Regions from separate parts of the Bowmanella yangjiangensis genome, predicted to be linked through region 1. Evidence: predicted binding sites of a transcription regulator. Region 1 holds the regulator's gene; each other region holds the start of a gene.
What was found. Region 1 encodes NrdR, which represses ribonucleotide reductase genes. Its sites were predicted from a motif close to AAACACNANATNTNGTGTTT; they were not measured.
Positions count from the first base shown of each region.

Region 2: the regulator NrdR is predicted to act here: its motif matches at 3,055-3,074, upstream of nrdA (class 1a ribonucleoside-diphosphate reductase subunit alpha).
Region 3: the regulator NrdR is predicted to act here: its motif matches at 2,891-2,910, upstream of nrdG (anaerobic ribonucleoside-triphosphate reductase activating protein).

Region 1 covers NZ_JAHDJU010000001.1:1,129,266-1,135,940, reverse strand. Annotated here, with positions in the region: gene KJY73_RS05110 (riboflavin synthase) at 1-514, opposite strand, end outside; gene ribD (bifunctional diaminohydroxyphosphoribosylaminopyrimidine deaminase/5-amino-6-(5-phosphoribosylamino)uracil reductase RibD) at 543-1,664, opposite strand; gene nrdR (transcriptional regulator NrdR) at 1,666-2,115, opposite strand; gene KJY73_RS05095 (DUF6265 family protein) at 2,224-2,679, shown strand; gene KJY73_RS05090 (porin) at 2,697-3,623, opposite strand; gene KJY73_RS05085 (methyl-accepting chemotaxis protein) at 3,830-5,473, shown strand; gene glyA (serine hydroxymethyltransferase) at 5,547-6,675, opposite strand, start outside.
Region 2 covers NZ_JAHDJU010000003.1:43,166-49,840, forward strand. Annotated here, with positions in the region: gene gyrA (DNA topoisomerase (ATP-hydrolyzing) subunit A) at 1-1,159, opposite strand, end outside; gene ubiG (bifunctional 2-polyprenyl-6-hydroxyphenol methylase/3-demethylubiquinol 3-O-methyltransferase UbiG) at 1,454-2,197, shown strand; gene KJY73_RS15780 (HAD family hydrolase) at 2,154-2,867, shown strand; gene nrdA (class 1a ribonucleoside-diphosphate reductase subunit alpha) at 3,212-5,527, shown strand; gene nrdB (class Ia ribonucleoside-diphosphate reductase subunit beta) at 5,591-6,675, shown strand, end outside.
Region 3 covers NZ_JAHDJU010000001.1:1,676,827-1,683,501, forward strand. Annotated here, with positions in the region: gene KJY73_RS07455 (nitrous oxide reductase accessory protein NosL) at 1-376, shown strand, start outside; gene tatA (twin-arginine translocase TatA/TatE family subunit) at 385-537, shown strand; gene KJY73_RS07465 (c-type cytochrome) at 638-961, shown strand; gene KJY73_RS07470 (ribonucleotide reductase subunit alpha) at 993-1,457, opposite strand; gene KJY73_RS07475 (HPP family protein) at 1,509-2,708, opposite strand; gene nrdG (anaerobic ribonucleoside-triphosphate reductase activating protein) at 2,922-3,413, shown strand; gene nrdD (anaerobic ribonucleoside-triphosphate reductase) at 3,400-5,181, shown strand; gene KJY73_RS07490 (bacteriohemerythrin) at 5,186-5,599, opposite strand; gene KJY73_RS07495 (hemerythrin domain-containing protein) at 5,596-6,021, opposite strand; gene ubiT (ubiquinone anaerobic biosynthesis accessory factor UbiT) at 6,029-6,505, opposite strand.

The DNA.
Region 1 (6,675 bases):
CACCGATATTTGTCTCTTTGAGGGTGTGCGGCACTAAGGTCAGTTTGAATCGTGCCCCATCCACGTCATTGACAGTCAGGCTGACGCCATCAACGGTAATAGAGCCTTTCTCGGCAATATACTTAGCCAACTCATTCGGCGCCTGGATCCAGATTTCCACCGCTCTGGCAGTGCTTTGCACCGATAACACTTGCCCCACACCATCAACGTGGCCACTGACAATATGGCCACCAAATCGGGTGGACGCCAACATGGCTTTTTCCAGATTCACCCTATGCCCCACCTGATAACCGGCAAACCCGGAACGCTTCAAGGTTTCTGACGAAAGGTCCGCGACATAATGGCTGTCGGAAAACTCCACGACGGTCAGGCAAACACCATTAGTGGCAATACTGTCACCCAACGCCACATCGCGCATATCCAATTTACCGGTCGCCACGGTCAGACGAACATCGCCCCCCACCGGTTGTATTGCGTTGATCTTACCAACGGCTTGAATAATACCTGTAAACACTTTTTACCCCGTCACTTATGATTCAGGTTCAGTTCTTTGCATATTGCAGGCTGGCCGTCAGCCTGAGGTCTTCACCAACCAGCCGGATGTCCTGCCATGTCAGACCTATGGCTTGTTCCATATGACTAAGGCTTGGCAATAAGGCCAGCCCTTTGGCTTTATCACCCATAAGTTTGGGCGCCTGATACAAAATCAATGTATCCACCAACTGATATTGCAATAATGCGCCAGCCAAAGCGGCGCCCGCCTCCACCCATAGGTTGTTAACACCAGATTCTGCCAAATGCGCCATCAGCGCGGGCAAATTGACACGGTTGCCCTTCTCAGCACACTGCCATTGGCGCACCTGCTCGCCGTAACGATGCGGACTGACAGATTTGTTCGCCAATAAAATAGGTCCAGGGGTTTGAAACAAACGGTACTCTGGCGTCAATTGATTGCGGCTGTCGACTATCACCCTAAGTGGTTGTCTTACCGCCAGATTACCTATACCTAACTGATCGGCACTAACACGCAAATTCAACTGCGGATTATCAATCATCACGGTACCAGAGCCAGTCAAAATAGCGCAGCTCATGGCACGTTGCTTTTGTACATCCAAGCGCGCTTTTTCGCTGGTGATCCACTGACTGTGGCCATTCTCCATGGCGGTTTTTCCATCCAGGCTGGCTGCCAGTTTAAGGGTTACCTTAGGACGGCCCTGGCGCATGCGCTGGATAAAGCCTTGGTTCAAATCTGCAGCTTGCCCTTGCAACAACCCGACTTGTACCTCTATACCCGCATCACGCAGCATTTGCAGACCATTTCCAGCGACCAGAGGATTAGGATCTTGCATGGCAGCCACCACTCTGGTGACCCCAGCATGAATAAGCCCTTCTGCGCAAGGCGGTGTTCGACCATGATGGCTACAAGGTTCCAAAGTGACATAGGCTGTGGCGCCGCGAGCCTGGCTGCCTGCCTGACGCAGGGCAAAAACTTCAGCATGAGGGCCCCCGGCCTGTTCATGCCAGCCCTCACCAATTAACTCGCCAGCAGCAGAGACTATCACGCAACCAACATTAGGATTTGGAGAGGTGGTAAAACGGCCGCGCGCAGCAAGCTGTATGGCCCTGGCCATCCACTGGTGGTCAGCCTGGCTGAATAGCGACATATCAGTCTCCCAACCTGGCAATTTCTTCACCGAATTCACGGATATCTTCAAATGAACGGTACACCGAGGCAAAGCGCACGTAGGCAACCTTATCCAGCTCTTTGAGCTCGTCCATAATCACGTTACCAATCAGTTTACTGCTGACTTCCCGTTCACCGGTGGCACGCAAAGTTGACATTACACGGTTCACACATTTTTCGACTTGCTCAGTGCTCACTGGTCGCTTTTCCAACGCCCGCTGTAGACCTGCCCTCAGTTTTTCCTCATTAAAGGGTTCACGGGAGCCATCCCGCTTAACCACTTTAGGCATAACCAACTCAGCCGTTTCGAAGGTGGTAAAACGCTCATGACATTTGAGGCATTCACGGCGACGGCGGATCTGATGGCCTTCGGCCACCAAACGCGAATCTATAACTTTGGTTTCCTGTTCAGAACAAAAGGGACAATACATGGTCACTCCAGGAAGGAAAACGAACTGCGGCAGAGGCTTGCATAACTTGTAGAGTAAGGCAGCCGCCGCTAAGCTATCAAAAAATCGTCTTAGTTAACAGAGATAGCTATGTATTGGCTGGTTAGGGCCTTGTTGATTAGCCTGCTAATGGCTCTCAGTCCATTCCTGTATGCCACTCCCTGTCACCAACTTGAGCAGCTAAATTGGTTGCTTGGCGACTGGCAAGCGCAAAAAGATCACAAGCGTTATTGGGAAAATTGGCAAAAAGTCAGTGAACACAGCTTCGAAGGCCAGGCAGGCAGCACCCACAATAAAGAGCAATCACAAGAAGCACTGCGTTTGGTGCAGATGCAAGGACAGATATTTTATCTGGCCAAGGTCAGCGAAAATCCCCTTCCAATTGCTTTTGTACTGGAAAATTGCAGTGCTTCTGAGGCGGTATTTGTAAATCCTGCCCATGATTTTCCGCAGCGCTTACATTATCAAAGACAGCAGAACAAACTTGTCGTCAGGGTTGAATCCATGCAGGGTGAGGGCTTCACCCTGCACTTTTTACGCGAGTAAATACAGAAAAATTAGGATTAAAACGCCACGCTGAGCTTATGTTCAACGCCCAGCGCCAAATAACGCCGGTCTGGGTTATCTTGTTGTTCGATGTTCGCCCCCCAGACATACACTTTGGTTTGCTTGCCCAGTCGATAATCCATCCCCAGATTGTAGCTACGATCATCCTCCATACTTTGCGCCTGCGCCCTTAACTCCCAGTCACCCCATCGGTGGCTGTAACTCACCAGGCCACCACTGCGGCTCTCACCACCTTCAGCAGGCTCTTGCCTTTGTAGCATCAGACCCAACTTGCCATCCCCCAACTTGTATTGGAATGAAGCCCGGGTTACATCGAAGCCAGCGACATCAATATCTTGTGCCAGAGCTGCAAATACCTCTGCCTTTTTCAATTCTGCATCACCGTAGAAAATACCTGCTGATAAGGCATCTTTGCCGTCTGCAGACTTTTCAGCCTGATAACTGACAACCCCATAAAAACCGCCAAATACAGGAGATGTATAAGTGGCCAGGTCCGATAGACGATTCTCGCCTTTCCAAATGGCAGCAATATCGCCTTCGTAATGGTTGTAGAGGTCAATCTTACCCTGCGCCATCCAAAGTGCAGTAAAGTTGCGGCCGAGCGTTAATTCGCCGAAACCGCCACGCAGACCAACGTATTGAGGACGTTCGGTCAGGTTATCCACGCCCTTCTCCCCGGTTATATCAACCTTCCATTCCAGGCGGTAGACAACCTGTATATCATTTTCCAGCGCCACATCGCCTTTGACACCAATCCAGGAGTTGTTACTGCGAATTTCAGTAAAGTTGTCCAGCCCTTCATCGGCCAGTTGCCCATTCACATTTAACTTGGCGTAAAATTGCCCCTGATGATTCAAATCAGCCGCATACGCACTGTTGAACAAGGTAAGGGTTGTTAAGACTGCGATGGTTTTAATCTGCACTATGGGTCTCTCCCAGTGTTTCGGCGCACATCCGGCGCCAGATACCTTAAAATTCCCCAAAGCATAACCTATCACCTTGTTTCCAAATGCCTTATGGTCATACTAAGGTGTCGATATATATGCTTTTTTACCTTGCTTAGATTGCGCTATTGTTACAAGTGCAGCTCCAGCATGTCCGAACATTCGTTTAAGAAGGATTCACCATCATGGTTGACGTCAATAACCTTACCATCCGGGTTAAATTTTCCATTCCCTTATTGATTGTTGGTCTGCTGGCAGTACTTGTCAGTGTGCTGAGCATTAACAGTGCGCGCAGTCTATCCAGCGACGCCAACCTGCTTTCCTCCACCTTTATGAACGCTATCGACACAGGTTTAAATGCTGATAGGGATTTGTATCAAGCGTTGACGGCCAGCCAAAGCTATGTCACCAAACGACATTTGCAATTGCCTGGGGCAGAACAGGACAGAAAAGACTTTGAAGAAAATGCCAAGCAGGCATTGGATCGCATGAATCAGGTGCGTAGCCTGGTCAAAGACTACCCGCAGATTGGCGCAGCTATGGGTAACTTTGATAAGGACTACCAAACCTGGCTAGATGAGGCAAACAAGGTTTTCAGCCTGTCCGACGCAGGAAAGACCCAAGAAGCGGCAGAACACAACAGCACCCAGGTAATGACGAAATTCGCGCAGCTCAGGGAGCACTATGACGTGATGGGAGGCATGGTCAAAGAGCTAGCGGATGACATTGCCACAAGCGCACAGCAGGCAAATGCCACGCAACGTAATATTATGTTGATGGTAATTTTACTGGTTATCCTAGCCAGTGCCGTAAGCATCCTATTCGGTCCTAAACTAGTCACTAACCGGGTTGCGGAGCTTAACCGCATGATTGCCACCATTAGCGAAGGTGAAGGTGATTTAAGAGGGCGGCTGGACAGCTCCGGCAAAGATGAATTATCGCAACTGGCGGGTACTTTTAACGGCCTGATGCAGAAACTGCAAGATCTGATCAAAATGATCAAGGGTGATGCAGAAACACTGGATATTGCCGTCAACAAACTGAACCAGTCGGCTGATGAAAGCCATAATATTTCTGGTGAGCAGAATTCAAACCTTGATCAGATAGCTACTGCGGTTAACGAACTCAGCCATGCAGTACATGAGGTGGCCAGCAATTCACAAACCGCGCTGGCAGAAACGCGAGAAGCAAAAGAGAAAACCAGCCAGTCAGGGCTTGTTGTGGATGAGTCTGTGGCCAGTATTAGCAAATTGTCAGGCTCAGTTAGTCATGCTAGCAGCGTCATCAGCAAACTGGCCGAAGAATCCAAAAACATTGCCCAAGTACTAGACGTTATCCGTGGGATTGCTGAGCAGACTAACCTGCTGGCCCTGAATGCCGCCATTGAGGCAGCTCGCGCCGGTGAGCAAGGCCGGGGATTTGCCGTAGTAGCTGACGAGGTGAGAACCCTCGCGAGCCGCACGCAACAGTCAACCGCAGATATTCAGCGTATGATCGCGGGTCTGGAAAACGGTGTCAGTGAGGCGGTCAGCGCCATGAACGCCGGCACCAGCGAAGTTGACGGTGTAGTTGAAATGTCACAACGCATTCAAACCTCCTTGAATACGGTGGAGCATGCCGTAAACCAAACCAACGATATGATCTACCAGATTGCCACAGCCACCGAAGAGCAGAGCAAAGTTGTCGATGAGATAAATCGAAACATCAGCATGCTGAACAGCCTATCCCAGAAAAACATGGCGGTGGTGGGTAATACTAAAGGGGTGGCAGATGAAATCGCCTCTATGGCAGAGGGATTAAATGACAATGTAGGCCGCTTTAAGGTCTAAACTCAGACACAAATAAAGACACAAAAAACGCAGCCAATTGGCTGCGTTTTTTTATATCAAGCAGATATCCTGATTACGCGTAAACCGGGAAGGCTTCACACAGGGTAACCACTTCACCTTTAATACGCTCAACCACGGATTCATCGCCCATATTGTCCAGCACATCACAAATCCAGCTAGCCACTTGCTTGGCCTGCTCTTCTTTAAAACCACGACGCGTGATAGCTGGCGTACCGATACGCAGACCACTGGTAACAAAAGGAGAACGAGGATCGTTAGGTACGGAGTTCTTGTTTACTGTGATGTTGGCACGACCAAGGGCAGCATCGGCATCTTTACCTGTGATGTCCTTGTCAATCAGATCCAACAGGAACAAATGGTTTTCAGTACCATTTGAAACCACCTTGTAACCACGGTCCTGCATAACAGATACCATGGCTTTGGCATTTACAATCACTTGCTGCTGGTAAGCTTTAAACTCTGGTTGCAGGGCTTCTTTGAAGGCCACCGCTTTCGCTGCGATCACGTGGCACAGAGGGCCACCTTGATTGCCTGGGAATACAGAGCTGTTCAGCTTCTTGTAGATATCTTCATCACCACAGGCAGACAGAATCAGACCACCACGAGGACCTGCCAGAGTTTTGTGCGTAGTCGTCGTTACCACATGCGCGTGAGGCAGAGGGTTGGGATACAGACCCGCTGCCACTAAACCTGCAACGTGCGCCATGTCGACCAGCAGGTAAGCACCTACTTTGTCGGCGATAGCGCGGAAGCGAGACCAGTCCATAATACCTGAGTAGGCAGAGAAACCGGCGATAATCATGCGCGGCTTGTGCTCCAGCGCCAGGGCTTCTACCTGAGCGTAATCCACTTCACCAGTCTCTTCGTTCAAACCATACTGAACCGAGTGGTAGGTTTTACCTGAGAAGCTGACTTTTGCACCGTGAGTCAGGTGACCACCGTGTGCCAGGCTCATACCTAATACCACGTCATTGGCTTCCAATAAGGCCATAAATACCGCACTGTTGGCCTGTGAACCAGAGTGAGGCTGAACGTTTGCATAATCAGCACCGAACAGTTGCTTGGCGCGTTCAATGGCCAAGTCTTCTGCTACGTCTACATACTCACAACCACCGTAGTAACGCTTATGGGGATAACCTTCAGCGTATTTGTTGGTCAGTTGAGAACCCTGTGCTTCCAGT
Region 2 (6,675 bases), on a different contig from region 1:
CCAGTGCAACTGCCAAACCTTCCAGGATGTGCGCACGGTCACGGGCTTTTTTAAGTTCAAATACGGTTCTGCGTGTTACCACTTCACGGCGGTGCAACACAAAGGCCTCAAGCATTTCCTTGAGGTTGAAGACTTTGGGCTGGTTATTATCCAAGGCCACCATATTGATACCAAACACGGTTTGTAACTGGGTTTGGGCATACAAATGGTTTAACAGAACTTCGGCAGACTCGTTACGTTTTACTTCAATAACGATACGCATACCGTCCTTGTCGGACTCGTCACGCAGGGCCGAAATACCTTCAACTTTCTTCTCTTTAACCAGCTCGGCAATCTTTTCGATCAGCCGGGCTTTGTTTACCTGATAAGGGATTTCACTGACGATAATGGTTTCTTTGCCGTTATCTTCAGTTTCTATTTCAGCACGAGCGCGCAGATAAATCTTGCCGCGACCGGTACGGTAGGCTTCTTCAATGCCCTTACGGCCACTGATCATGGCTGCTGTGGGGAAATCCGGCCCCGGAATAAATTCAATCAGCTCTTCAATGCTGATGTCAGGATTATTGATAAGTGCTATGCAGCCTGTAATGACTTCGGTCAGGTTATGTGGCGGAATATTGGTCGCCATACCTACCGCAATACCGGAAGAACCGTTCACCAACAGGTTGGGGACTTTAGTCGGTAAAACTTCGGGGATTTGCTCCGTACCGTCATAGTTAGGTACGAAGTTAACGGTTTCTTTTTCCAAATCAGCCAATAGCTCATGAGCAATCTTGGCCATTCTGACTTCGGTGTATCGCATCGCTGCGGCGGAGTCACCATCCACCGAACCGAAGTTACCTTGTCCGTCAACCAGCATATAACGCAGTGAAAACGGCTGCGCCATACGTACTATAGTGTCGTATACCGCTGAATCGCCGTGAGGGTGATATTTACCGATAACGTCACCGACCACACGGGCCGATTTTTTATAAGGCTTGTTGAAGTCATTCTTCAACTCGTTCATGGCGAACAGAACACGCCTGTGTACTGGCTTGAGGCCATCACGCACATCTGGCAGGGCCCGGCCCACAATGACGCTCATGGCATAATCAAGATAAGAATTCTTAAGTTCTTCCTCAATATTTATGGGGAGAATTTCTTTGGCGCGGTCGGTCATATACAGCCCTGTTCCCTTCTTTAATCTACGTCTTCCCAAGCGGATCTCTGTTTGTCACGAGCGACAGACAAAAACCCAGGAATTCAAGCTTTATTCGAGGTTTGTTAACCGCCCAATCCTACCACTTAAAATAAAAAATAAATAGCCGCTGCTTGCTCAGATAACAGGCATTCGAGCAAACCCCTGTGACATCTTCACAACCGGATGTTGCTTCTTTACCAATGTAAAAGAGGATTGGTATCCCAGGAGTGGCTGATTATACTAGGCGCCAAATTCTTCCAGTGAGTTAGTTCTATGTCTCAGCAGTCCGCGTCAATGGCCACCCCACATCAAAATGTCGACGAACAAGAAATCGCCAAATTTTCGGCCCTGGCAAGTCGTTGGTGGGATCTGGATGGTGAGTTCAAACCCTTACATCAGATAAACCCATTAAGACTGGACTTTATTGCCCAGCATAGTCACGGGCTGTTCGGTAAAAAGGCTCTGGATGTAGGATGCGGGGGCGGGATCCTGGCAGAAAGCATGGCAAAGATGGGCGCACAGGTTACCGGTATCGATATGGCCAAAGACTCATTGGAAGTGGCTAAGCTGCACGGCCTGGAGTCAGGGGTATCGGTCACTTATGAACTGATTACGGTGGAAGATTTCGCCGAGGCTCACGCCGGTGAGTTTGATGTGGTGACCTGCATGGAAATGCTCGAGCACGTGCCGGATCCCGAGTCTATCGTGCGCGCTTGTGCCAAACTAGTTAAACCCGGTGGCCAGGTGTTTTTCTCGACCTTAAACCGCAATATCAAGTCTTATCTGATGGCAATTGTCGGGGCTGAATATGTATTGGGACTAGTGCCAAAAGGCACACACCAGCACAGCAAATTTATCCGCCCTTCAGAACTGATGAACTGGATAGATAAAACACCACTGCTATGCCGTCATATTGAAGGCCTGCACCTAAATCCACTCAGCGGTCAGTATTACCTGTCCAATAGCAATGTGGATGTCAATTATTTACTGCATTGCCATAACCCCGATGCAGCATGAGCTGGTCAGCCCCAAGGGGCTGCTATTTGATTTGGATGGCACCTTGCTGGATACCGCAGACGATTTAGCCTGTGCGCTTAATCGTTTGCTTGACGAACATGGTTGCTCGACTAAAAGCCGTGAACACTACCGCCCTATCGCCTCTCATGGCGCCATGGGTATGCTCAAACTGGGGTTTCCAGATATCGCATTTGGCTCAGCGGCCTTTGAGGAGCTTAGAAAGCGCTTCTTGTTGTATTACGCCGAGCAGCTTTTCGAACATACCCGCCTGTTTGAAGGTATCGGCGAACTTATCGAAACCCTGGATAGCCAGAATATTCCCTGGGGAATCGTTACCAATAAACCCACTCATCTGACCCTGCCGCTGCTAAAACAATTCAGTGAGTTTAATACAGCAGGCACGCTGATCTGTGGCGATACCCTGACGGTCAGAAAGCCGCACCCTGAACCCTTATTAGTGGCGGCATCTGAATTGAATATTCCAGTGTCACAACTCTGGTATGTGGGTGATGCCGAGCGCGATATGCAAGCGGCCAGAGCAGCCGGTATGACGGCGGTATTAGCCGAGTACGGCTATATCTGCCAGAGTGAACAACCTGAGCAATGGGTGACCGATCTGCGCATCTCGCATCCAAACACCCTAACAAAAACTGTTCAACACAAGATCTAGTGCCAATATCAACTGATAAGCACTATATATCGTCAGATAATAAAGCCAGCGAGTTTAAGAAATAAAAAATTTAGCCGCGCAAAATTCTCTGATTTTTTACTTGCATTCCTATCATCAAAGTCTTTATAGCGACTCTTCGGTGAGTCGCTACTAACCTCATAGCAACTATTGATTTGTTCGGCCATTAAACCACCAGATATTGGGTTGCATAAAGACAAAAACCTCACTATCTTGTGTCAGTGCGAATCACATGGCAAACCACTGGATTCGCTGTTTTCTTCTGCAAACAAGGGGTTGTTTGCAGGCATTTTGCGCTAACTGATAACAATAAGACGGCTACCGGCATGAATAATACGCTTCTCGTTACCAAACGCTCTGGCGAACAAGAGCCAATTGATCTCGACAAAATTCATAAAGTCATCACCTGGGCTGCAAAGGGATTACACAATGTGTCGGTCTCTCAGGTAGAAATTAAGGCTCATATTCAATTCTACGATGGCATCAGAACCTCTGATATTCACGAGACACTGATCAAGTCAGCGGCAGATCTTATCTGTAAAGACAGTCCAGATTATCAGTACCTGGCTGCCCGCTTGGCCATTTTCCATTTGCGCAAGAAGGCCTACGGTCAGTTTGAACCGCCAGCGCTTTACCAGCATGTGGTACGTATGGTCGACATGGGTAAGTACGACAAGCATCTGCTTGAGGACTACACCCAGAGCGAATTTGAACAGATGGATGCTTATCTGGATCACTGGCGTGATATGAACTTCAGCTATGCCGCCGTTAAGCAGTTGGAAGGTAAATATCTGGTTCAAAACCGGGTTACCGGCGAGATCTATGAAAGCGCTCAGTTTCTGTACATGTTGGTCGCTGCCTGTTTGTTTGCCAATTACCCCAAAGAAACACGTTTGGATTACATCAAGCGTTTTTACGATGCGGCGTCCAAGTTCAAGATTTCTCTGCCGACTCCGATCATGGCCGGAGTACGCACCCCTACCCGTCAGTTCAGCTCTTGTGTATTGATCGAGTGCGGTGACAGCCTAGATTCCATTAATGCCACTGCCAGCGCCATTGTTAAATACGTCAGTCAGCGTGCGGGTATTGGTATAAATGCCGGCCGTATCCGTGCTTTAGGTAGCCCTATTCGCGGTGGCGAAGCTTTCCACACCGGTTGTTTGCCGTTTTATAAATATTTCCAAACCGCGGTAAAAAGCTGCTCTCAGGGCGGTGTTCGCGGCGGCGCAGCAACACTTTTCTATCCGTTGTGGCATTTGGAAGTTGAATCCCTGCTGGTGTTGAAGAACAACCGTGGTGTAGAAGAAAACCGCGTTCGTCACCTGGACTACGGTGTCCAGTTTAATAAGCTTATGTACCAGCGCCTGATCAAAGACGAACACATCACCCTGTTCAGCCCTTCCGATGTGCCAGGACTTTATGATGCATTCTTCGCTGATCAGGAAGAATTTGAAAAGCTGTACGTGAAGTACGAGCAAGACGCGTCTATTCGTAAGAAGCAAATTAAGGCCATCGAGCTATTTAGTTTGTTTATGCAGGAACGTGCCAGCACTGGCCGTATTTATCTGCAAAACGTTGATCACTGTAACACTCATAGCCCATTTGACCCGGCCGTTGCCCCGGTACGTCAGAGCAACCTGTGCCTGGAAATTGCCCTGCCAACCAAGCCGTTGGCACATGTTAACGACGAAAACGGTGAAATTGCACTCTGTACGCTGTCTGCATTCAACCTTGGTGCTATCGACAGCCTGGATGAACTGGAAGAGTTAGCCGACCTTGCCGTACGCGCACTGGACAGCTTGCTGGACTATCAGGACTATCCTGTACCTGCGGCTTACAATGCCACTATGGGCCGTCGTACTTTGGGTGTGGGCGTTATCAACTTTGCTTACTACCTGGCCAAGCATGGTGTGCGTTATTCAGACGGCAGTGCCAACGGTTTGGTACACAGAGCCTTTGAAGCCATTCAATATTATCTGTTGCGTGCGTCAGTGGGCCTGGCCAAAGAAAAAGGCGCCTGTCCTAAGTTTAATGAAACCACCTACGCCAAAGGTATTCTGCCCATCGATTCTTATAAAAAGGATCTGGATGCGGTCTGTAATGAACCTTTGCAATACGATTGGGAAGCACTGCGCGCCGATATCCAGAACTATGGTCTGCGTAACAGTACCCTGTCGGCCCTGATGCCGTCCGAAACCTCATCGCAGATCTCAAATGCCACCAACGGCATAGAACCGCCTCGCGGCCATATCAGCGTGAAGTCCAGTAAAGACGGTGTACTTAAACAAGTGGTGCCTGAGTACGAACGTCTTAAAAACCAGTACGAGCTGTTGTGGGATATTCCATCCAACGACGGTTATCTGCAACTGGTCGCCATTATGCAGAAGTTCGTGGATCAGACCATCTCTGCCAACACCAGCTATGATCCAGGCAAATACGAAGGCGGCAAAGTACCGATGAAGTTGTTGCTCAAGGACCTGCTGACCGCTTACAAACTGGGCGTCAAGACCCTGTATTACCATAACACCCGTGATGGTGCGGCTGATACTCAGGAAGACCTGACAGCCGGTAAATCAGATGCCGTGGTAGAAACTGTTGTCGAAGAAGACGACGGTTGTGCCGGTGGCGCCTGTAAAATCTAACCCTCATGGAAAGGCCGGTCATTGACCGGCCTCTGTGCTAAATAACCTGTTGATATTGAGCCGATGAAATACACCACCTTTAACCAACAAAGCACTAACCCACTCGCTGAGCCCATGTTCTTCGGCAATCCTGTGAACGTGGCCCGTTATGATCAGCAAAAACATCAGATTTTTGAAAAGCTGATCGAAAAACAAATCAGTTTTTTCTGGCGCCCGGAAGAAGTAGACGTCAGTAAGGATCGCGTTGATTTCCAAAAGCTCAGTGAGCCTGAAAAACACATTTTCATCTCTAATCTGAAATACCAGACACTACTGGATTCTGTGCAAGGACGTAGCCCCAATATTGCGTTTTTGCCGATAGTTTCACTGCCTGAGTTGGAAACCTGGATCGAGACCTGGTCCTTCTTTGAGACCATTCACTCTCGTTCTTATACCCACATACTGCGCAATTTATTTGCCGATCCCAGTGAAGTATTTGAAGACATCGTATTAAACGAAGAGATTAAGCGCCGGGCCACCGATATTTCCCGCTACTATGATGACCTGATCTTTGCCACCCAGTTATGGCAAACCCAGGGCGAAGGCGTGCATCAGGTTGACGGCCAAAGCTATACAGTTAATCTGCGTGAACTGAAGAAGAAGATGTTCCTGTGCATGAATTCAGTTAATGCTTTGGAAGCCGTGCGTTTCTATGTTTCTTTTGCCTGTACTTTTGCCTTTGCAGAACGCGAGCTGATGGAAGGTAATTCCAAGATCATCAGGTTAATTGCCCGCGACGAAAACCTGCACTTAAGCTCCACTCAGCATATTCTGAATCTGTGGGCTAAAGGCAAGGACGATCCTGAAATGGCGGAAATTGCCGAAGAGTGCCGAGAAGAAGCCCGGGATATCTTCCTTAATGCCGTTGAGCAGGAAAAGCAATGGGCTGCCTACCTGTTCCAGCACGGATCTATGATTGGGCTGAACAAGGACATTCTGTGCCAGTATGTGGAATACATTGCCAATCACCGAATGGCTGCCATTGGTATGGATACCCCCTTTGAGGTGAAGTCTAACCCGCTGCCATGGATGAACAATTACCTCAATTCAGATAACGTGCAGGTTGCTCCACAAGAGTCTGAAATCAGCTCCTATCTGGTGGGGCAAAT
Region 3 (6,675 bases), 550 kb from region 1:
GCGCTTCCCAGGACCGAAGGGGCAGGCATTGGATGCTGCGGCGCAACAGGTAAGAAAATTTTGCTCAGCCTCTGAGATGCTGAGCTGGTGGATGCAACCTGAAAATCGTCAGGCCAATCTGACCTTGTATGTACACGATATGGGTAAAAGTCAGTGGGATAAACCTAATGACGCGCATCTTATCCCGGCTGCACAGGCATTTTATGTACCAGCGCCAGATTTGCCGGGTGCCATGGGCCTTTCGCTGGGCAGCTTTTCTGACAAGCAAGCGGCACAGCAATTTGCCGACGCGCAGGACAGTGAGGTGCTGACCTTGGATGAAATGGTCGCAAGACTTAGCGACGCGCATGGCTCCGCGCATCACGGCCATCATTAGGAGATTGTATGGGCATCAGTATTTGGCAGCTCGCCATTGTGCTGTTAATTGTGTTGCTGCTGTTCGGTAGCGGTAAATTGCGCCATATCGGCAGCGACCTGGGCGGTGCCATCAAAGGCTTTCGCCGGGCATCAAGCCTGGAGCACAAAGATCAGGAATAACGATTTACCCCTTTTGGGGTACTCACAAGGTCTTGCAGCGCAATGCAAGGCCTTGGCGTAGCATGTAGACAGTTAAGCCATAAAACATAGAGGTGTAGTAATGAAGAGAATTTTGTTAGGTGCAGCGTTGCTGGTATTGGGTAGTCAGACTGCTGTTGCGGCAGGTGATGCCGAAGCGGGAAAAGCCAAGTCTGGGATGTGTGTGGCCTGTCATGGTACTGATGGTAATAGTTTAGCGCCTATGTATCCAAATCTGGCCGGTCAGCACGCACAATATTTGGAAGGCGCCATTAAGGCTTATCGGGATGGCCAACGTACCGGAGGCACCTCTGCGATGATGGCGCCTATGGCGGCGAATCTGACCGATCAGGATGCAGCTGATCTGGCTGCCTATTTCAGCCAGCAAAAACTCAAGCAAAAATGATCCGATAGGGGGAGGCGGCGAAGGCCGCCCCTCAACCCGGCAGCAAGTTCAGGATCTTCCCTTGCCGACTAAAGGCCAAAAAGTCGGTGATCTGTCCGCTATTGATTTTGTTCATCATCAGATGCAAGGGTTGTGCTGCTTCATCGCTATTAGGAGCCTGTCCTGCGCGGCCTGCCAAGGCGGCCACAAAGGCGACATCCCAGCTGATGCCAGTATGCAATGACTCATCCACTAAGGTCTGAAAGGCAGGCACCTCATTGGGCAGCTTGTCCACACAGAGCACCGGATTTAAGGTGCCGCCGTCGCCTTGTTCAAATTGCTGCTTTTGTTTATCGGTATGGCCGGTAGGCAGCTCTGCCTTGGCAAACACAAATAACAAACGTTGTGGCTCTGGCTGCGATAGGGCCGCACTGATCAGGGCTGAGTAACTGTTAATCTGCATGACATTGTCTCTCGTCGGTGGAGACTGGCCAGTGTAACGCTGGTTGTTGTGCACAGCACTGCCCCCTAAGAGGCAGTGGCTTAACTCTTGTTAGGTAGTGCGTTGTTAGGCAACGGCCTGGCCTTGGCGACTGTTGGCATACAATGCGGCAATTAAGTCCGACTGTGTGACCATGCCCACCAATTGCTGGTTTGCGTCTAATACCGGGACCTGATGCAGTCCTTGCTCTGACAGTTTGGGGATAAGCTCGATGATATGTTCATCGTCGCGTATTGCGGTGACGGCGCTTCGCATTATATCCGCCACCTGCCTGCGATGATGCTTATGCCATTGACGTTTGGCGCTGCTGTGCAGGCTAAGGTTAATCATATGTCGCAGTAACCCCCAGTAGTGAGGCACGCTGATATCTTTCAAAAAGTCAGTGACCGACAGCATACCAATCAATTGTCTATTGTCGGTGACCACCGGCAGGGTGCGAATTTTATGCTTTTGCAACAGCCGCCAGGCCGTGGCCAGGGGTGTATCGGCTCTGACGCAGATAAGATCTTGCGACATAATATCCCGGCACAAAATAGCACCCAACTGGCGCTGGTAGGCGTGTAACTGCGCCTGTTGATATATCTGCTCAAGGTCGGTTTCGCTAACATCCACCACCGTTTTATAGTGGTTCAGGGCGTGCAGTAAATCCTCTGGTTGCAGACCAATGCGCTTCATCGGACTGACGTCTTTGTGCAGATGAACAGGATCGAAATTACGATGTTGACGCGGTTGTAGCAGACGATTTAGCAACAAGGCCATCATCAGCATCACCATGACATTTAGCGCGACCGGCAAAAACAAAAACTCATAGCCCAGCAGTTGCTCGCTTGAAGCAATAACCGGTACTAAGGCCGTAGCGCCGCCGGGTGGGTGCATACATTCAAACAAATACATGGCAAACAGCACCAAGGCGATAGTCACGGCGGCCATCACCGCCATATCGGTAAAAAGGTGTGAGCAAAGCAAACCAATGGCGGCGGAAATTAAGTGACCCGCAGCAAATGACCAGGGTTTGGCCAATGGACTGGAGGGCAGGCCGAACAGCAAAACCGCTGATGCCCCCATAGAGGCTAGCAGCACCACGGTACTGGCAGGATCCGCCAGGTGTTGGCTGCTAAAGGTAACAACAAACAGTGCGATACAGGCGGCACCTGCGACTTTGAGTCGCTGGGCGACAGGAATACTGGATAAGCGCTGGCTATCTGCTTTGATAATGCCCAGCCGCGTCAACAGCGGGCTAAAAATTTTGCGCAACATGGATTTCATAACACCACCCGGTGGCCCGCTATCCCGGCCGGTGGGTATGGCGGCGAGCAGGGCAAGCAACAGACGCGGCAGTGTACAAGGGCAAAGGGAGTAGTTCTTGGTTTATTTGGTTATAAGCTAAACCTTGGGTGTGTGATTTATTGATCCAGATCAAGGTGTATTTTGTGTCTGAGACTACCTTTAAACACAATATGTTGTGCCTTGGTGGGAAAAATGACACAAAATGTATGGTTAAAGCCGTTTAACAGCTTTCCTCCCCAAATTTGCTTTCAGGAAGTGCCGGATCAGGTATCACTGGCCTTTAGCGTAACAGGCTGTCCACTGCGGTGCAGTGGCTGTCACAGTCAGGATAGTTGGGACCCTAAGGTGGGCGAGGCGCTCACGCCGGCGCGCTTTCGTGTTTATCTTAGTCGCTATCAACATCTGATTGATTGTGTGCTGTTCTTCGGTGGTGAATGGCACCCCGATGCGCTGCAAACATTACTGGATATTGCCCATCAACAGGGCCTGAAAACCTGTTTGTATACCGGTATGGATAAAGTACCGGCACGTCTTACCCGCCGCCTGGATTATCTGAAAACCGGGCGCTGGCTTGCCAACCGGGGCGGTTTGTCCAGCCCCAACACCAATCAACGTTTCATGGAGCTTGCGTCAGGCAACCTCCTTAACTTTCGTTTTATGGAGAGAGATCATGCTGCAGCTTAATGATGAACAACTACAAGACAAGCTGGATTTTATCCAGGCTTACCAGCATGCCGTTAATGCGGCAGACGGTTCAAAACTGGATGCCAATGCCAATGTTACCCATAAGAACATCGCGACGCTGGAAGCCGAGCTGATGAAAGACTGTGTGATCCAGATAAATCGAGCCTTAGTGAAAAACAAAATTGCCGCCTTGTTCGGGGATGCATTAGGCGAAGAATACGTTCGCCAGATTGAGCAGCACGAGATTTATGTGCACGACGAAACCAGTCTTAAGCCTTATTGCACTTCCATTACTATGTACCCGTTTTTACTGGATGGCCTGACCAAGCTGGGGGGGGAGTCCAAAGCCCCGCAACATTTGGAGTCCTTCTGCGGCAGTTTCGTCAATCTGGTGTTTGCTATCAGCGCGCAATTTGCCGGGGCAGTGGCGACGGTGGAATTCTTGACTTATTTTGACTACTTTGCCCGTCGCGACTACGGCGAAAACTATCTGAGCACACACAGCAAAGCCATTGAAAACCACCTACAACATGTGGTCTATGCCCTGAACCAGCCAGCGGCAGCCAGGGGCTATCAGAGTGTTTTCTGGAACATATCTTTGTACGATCGCCATTATTTTGAGGCCATGTTCGGTCATTTTGTGTTTCCGGATATGACCGCACCCAGCTGGACATCGGTCAATGCCTTGCAAGGCTTTTTCCTCGATTGGTTTAATGCTGAGCGCAGTAAGGCTATTTTGACTTTTCCGGTGGTGACGGCCGCCATGCTGACGGAAAAAGGCAAGGTCAAGGATGAAACATTTGCCCGCTGCTGTGCCCGGAATATGAGTGAAGGCGGTTCATTCTTTATTTACCAGTCACAAAGTGCCGACTCGTTGGCCTCCTGCTGCCGGTTACGCAATGAAATAACCGACCATACCTTTTCTTATAGTTTGGGGGCCGGAGGGGTGGCCACAGGCTCAATCAATGTGATCACCCTGAATATGAACCGTCTTATTCAGGACGGTCGGGATTTGGCTCAGGAAGTTGAAAAGCTGCATAAATACCAAGTGGCCTATCGTCAATTAATGGAAGAGTATCATCAGGATGGCTTGCTGAGCGTCTACGATGCGGGTTTTATCAGCTTGGATAAACAGTTTTTGACTATAGGTATCAACGGCATGGTGGAAGCCGCCGAGTTTTTAGGTATAGAGGCTGGTATAAACCCTGATTATCAGGCATTTGTCGACAGCCAGTTACGGGTGATATACGAGGCAAACCGCCAGGCTCGTGAGACCTGGGGTTATTTGTTTAATACCGAGTTTGTGCCGGCTGAGAATCTGGGCATTAAAAATGCCAAATGGGACCGAAAAGACGGCTATTTTGTGCCCCGTGATTGCTACAACAGCTATTTCTATGCGGTGGAAGACGAGCGTATCAACCATTTGGATAAGTTTGTGCTGCACGGTGAGCAGATGACCCGTTATCTGGATGGTGGCTCGGCGCTGCATCTGAATCTGGAAGAGCGCTTAACGGAGGAAAACTTCCTTAAACTTTACAATATTGCGGCCCAAACCGGTTGTAATTACTTCTGTATCAACGTGCGTATTACCATATGCAACGCTTGTGAGCATATTGATAAGCGTACCTTGCAACATTGCAGTGCGTGCGGTACCACAGATGTTGATCACGGTACCCGGGTGATAGGTTACCTAAAGCGTGTGTCGGCGTTTAGTCAGGGGCGCCGGCATGAGCATGAGCTGCGCCACTATCATCGCCAATCGGCCTGAGGGATCAGGCCAGCTGCAGCTCCCGGTCTGAATTAAGAATATGGGAGCTGTACCACTCTGCCAACGAAGCCAATTGTTCATTAACCGACAGCGCGGACATATGAATATCTGACCCCAAGCGATCGATAAATGCTTGCATGGCTTGCAAGAAATGCTTGTGGTTAAGCTGATGCAGCCTTTGTTGTTGGTCGCAGAGTTTTTGCAGATAGGGCGTCTCGGTCAGAAAATGGCGCTGCGTTTGCTCCAGCAGGTTGGTCGCCAGCGGCAATACGCTAGGATTCGGCCAATTTTGCCGGATGGCGGCGTGCAGCAGATTGATAGTATCCAGCAACTGGCGATGCTGGTAGTCGATCTCAGGGATCCCTATGGGCATATTGACCTCACACCACAACACCAGGTGTGCGCGATCTTCCATCATGGATAAAGCTCCATTAGCACACGCGTCACGGCATCGGTATTGAGCATTTTGTCGCAAGTGGGGTAGAGCTCAAATTCATCATTTTCAATATGGTCAACCAGCATCAGCTCCAAGGTGCGGTCGTCCTCCAAACTATCAATGCGCTTGTCCAGCAGGTTCTCAATCCACTCTAACTGCTGACGCAACTGCTGGTGTTCCTGTTGTGCCTTGCTGATTAACTCAGGCGCGGCAGATGCCAATGCCAGCTCGGGAAGCAAGCGCTGCTCTTCATGACGTATATGTAATTCCAGCCCGGTTTTGAACTTATCGAACAGTTGTCTGGACATCACCGGATCGTCCTTTTTCAAGCGTCGATAGGCAATAAACAACAGCTCCAGCCCTTGCAAATTGGTATTGAACAGTTGGGTGATGATTTTTGACATAAATACCTCAGCGCAAAGATTGATAAGCACTGGCGTAATGGGCCAGAGGGGTACGTACATAGACCGGCAATTGGGTCAGCTCCAGGCTGTCGAGCAGATTTTTAAGGGCCAGACCCAATTCGGTGTCGCCACTGATGGACAGCTTGCGTTGAAAAAACAGGGTATCGGGATCCACCGCTTGACTGGCCATGAGCAGCAGGCTTTCTAGATCGCCACTGAAACATACCTGTGCCGGCCCATGCCTGTGTACCTGAATCTGTTGTTGAACAACTTGAAAATACCAACGTTGGTTGATATCGGTGATATGCACTTCTACACAGGCCGAGGCCATAAAGTCCAATTCACCCTCTATCAGCAGCGGCTTTAGCACTTGCGTGAACAAGCGCTCGGTGATTGCTCGTTGCAGCGCTACGGGGGTCAGCCCGAATAGCTGTAAGCCCGGTTTTAGTAACGTCGTGCCATATTGGCGTAGTAATGCATGCATGGTGTTTTCCGTGGTTATTCTGAGCCTTAAGACTACGCCGCCTTGGGCAGTAAAAATTAATCTACATCAAAGATGTGCAGAATGACGCTGGGCAGAATGGGTACTCCCAATGGTGGATAGCATTAAAAGTGCGGGGTCGTACACTCGGCCCCGGTCAAATGGCGGTTACA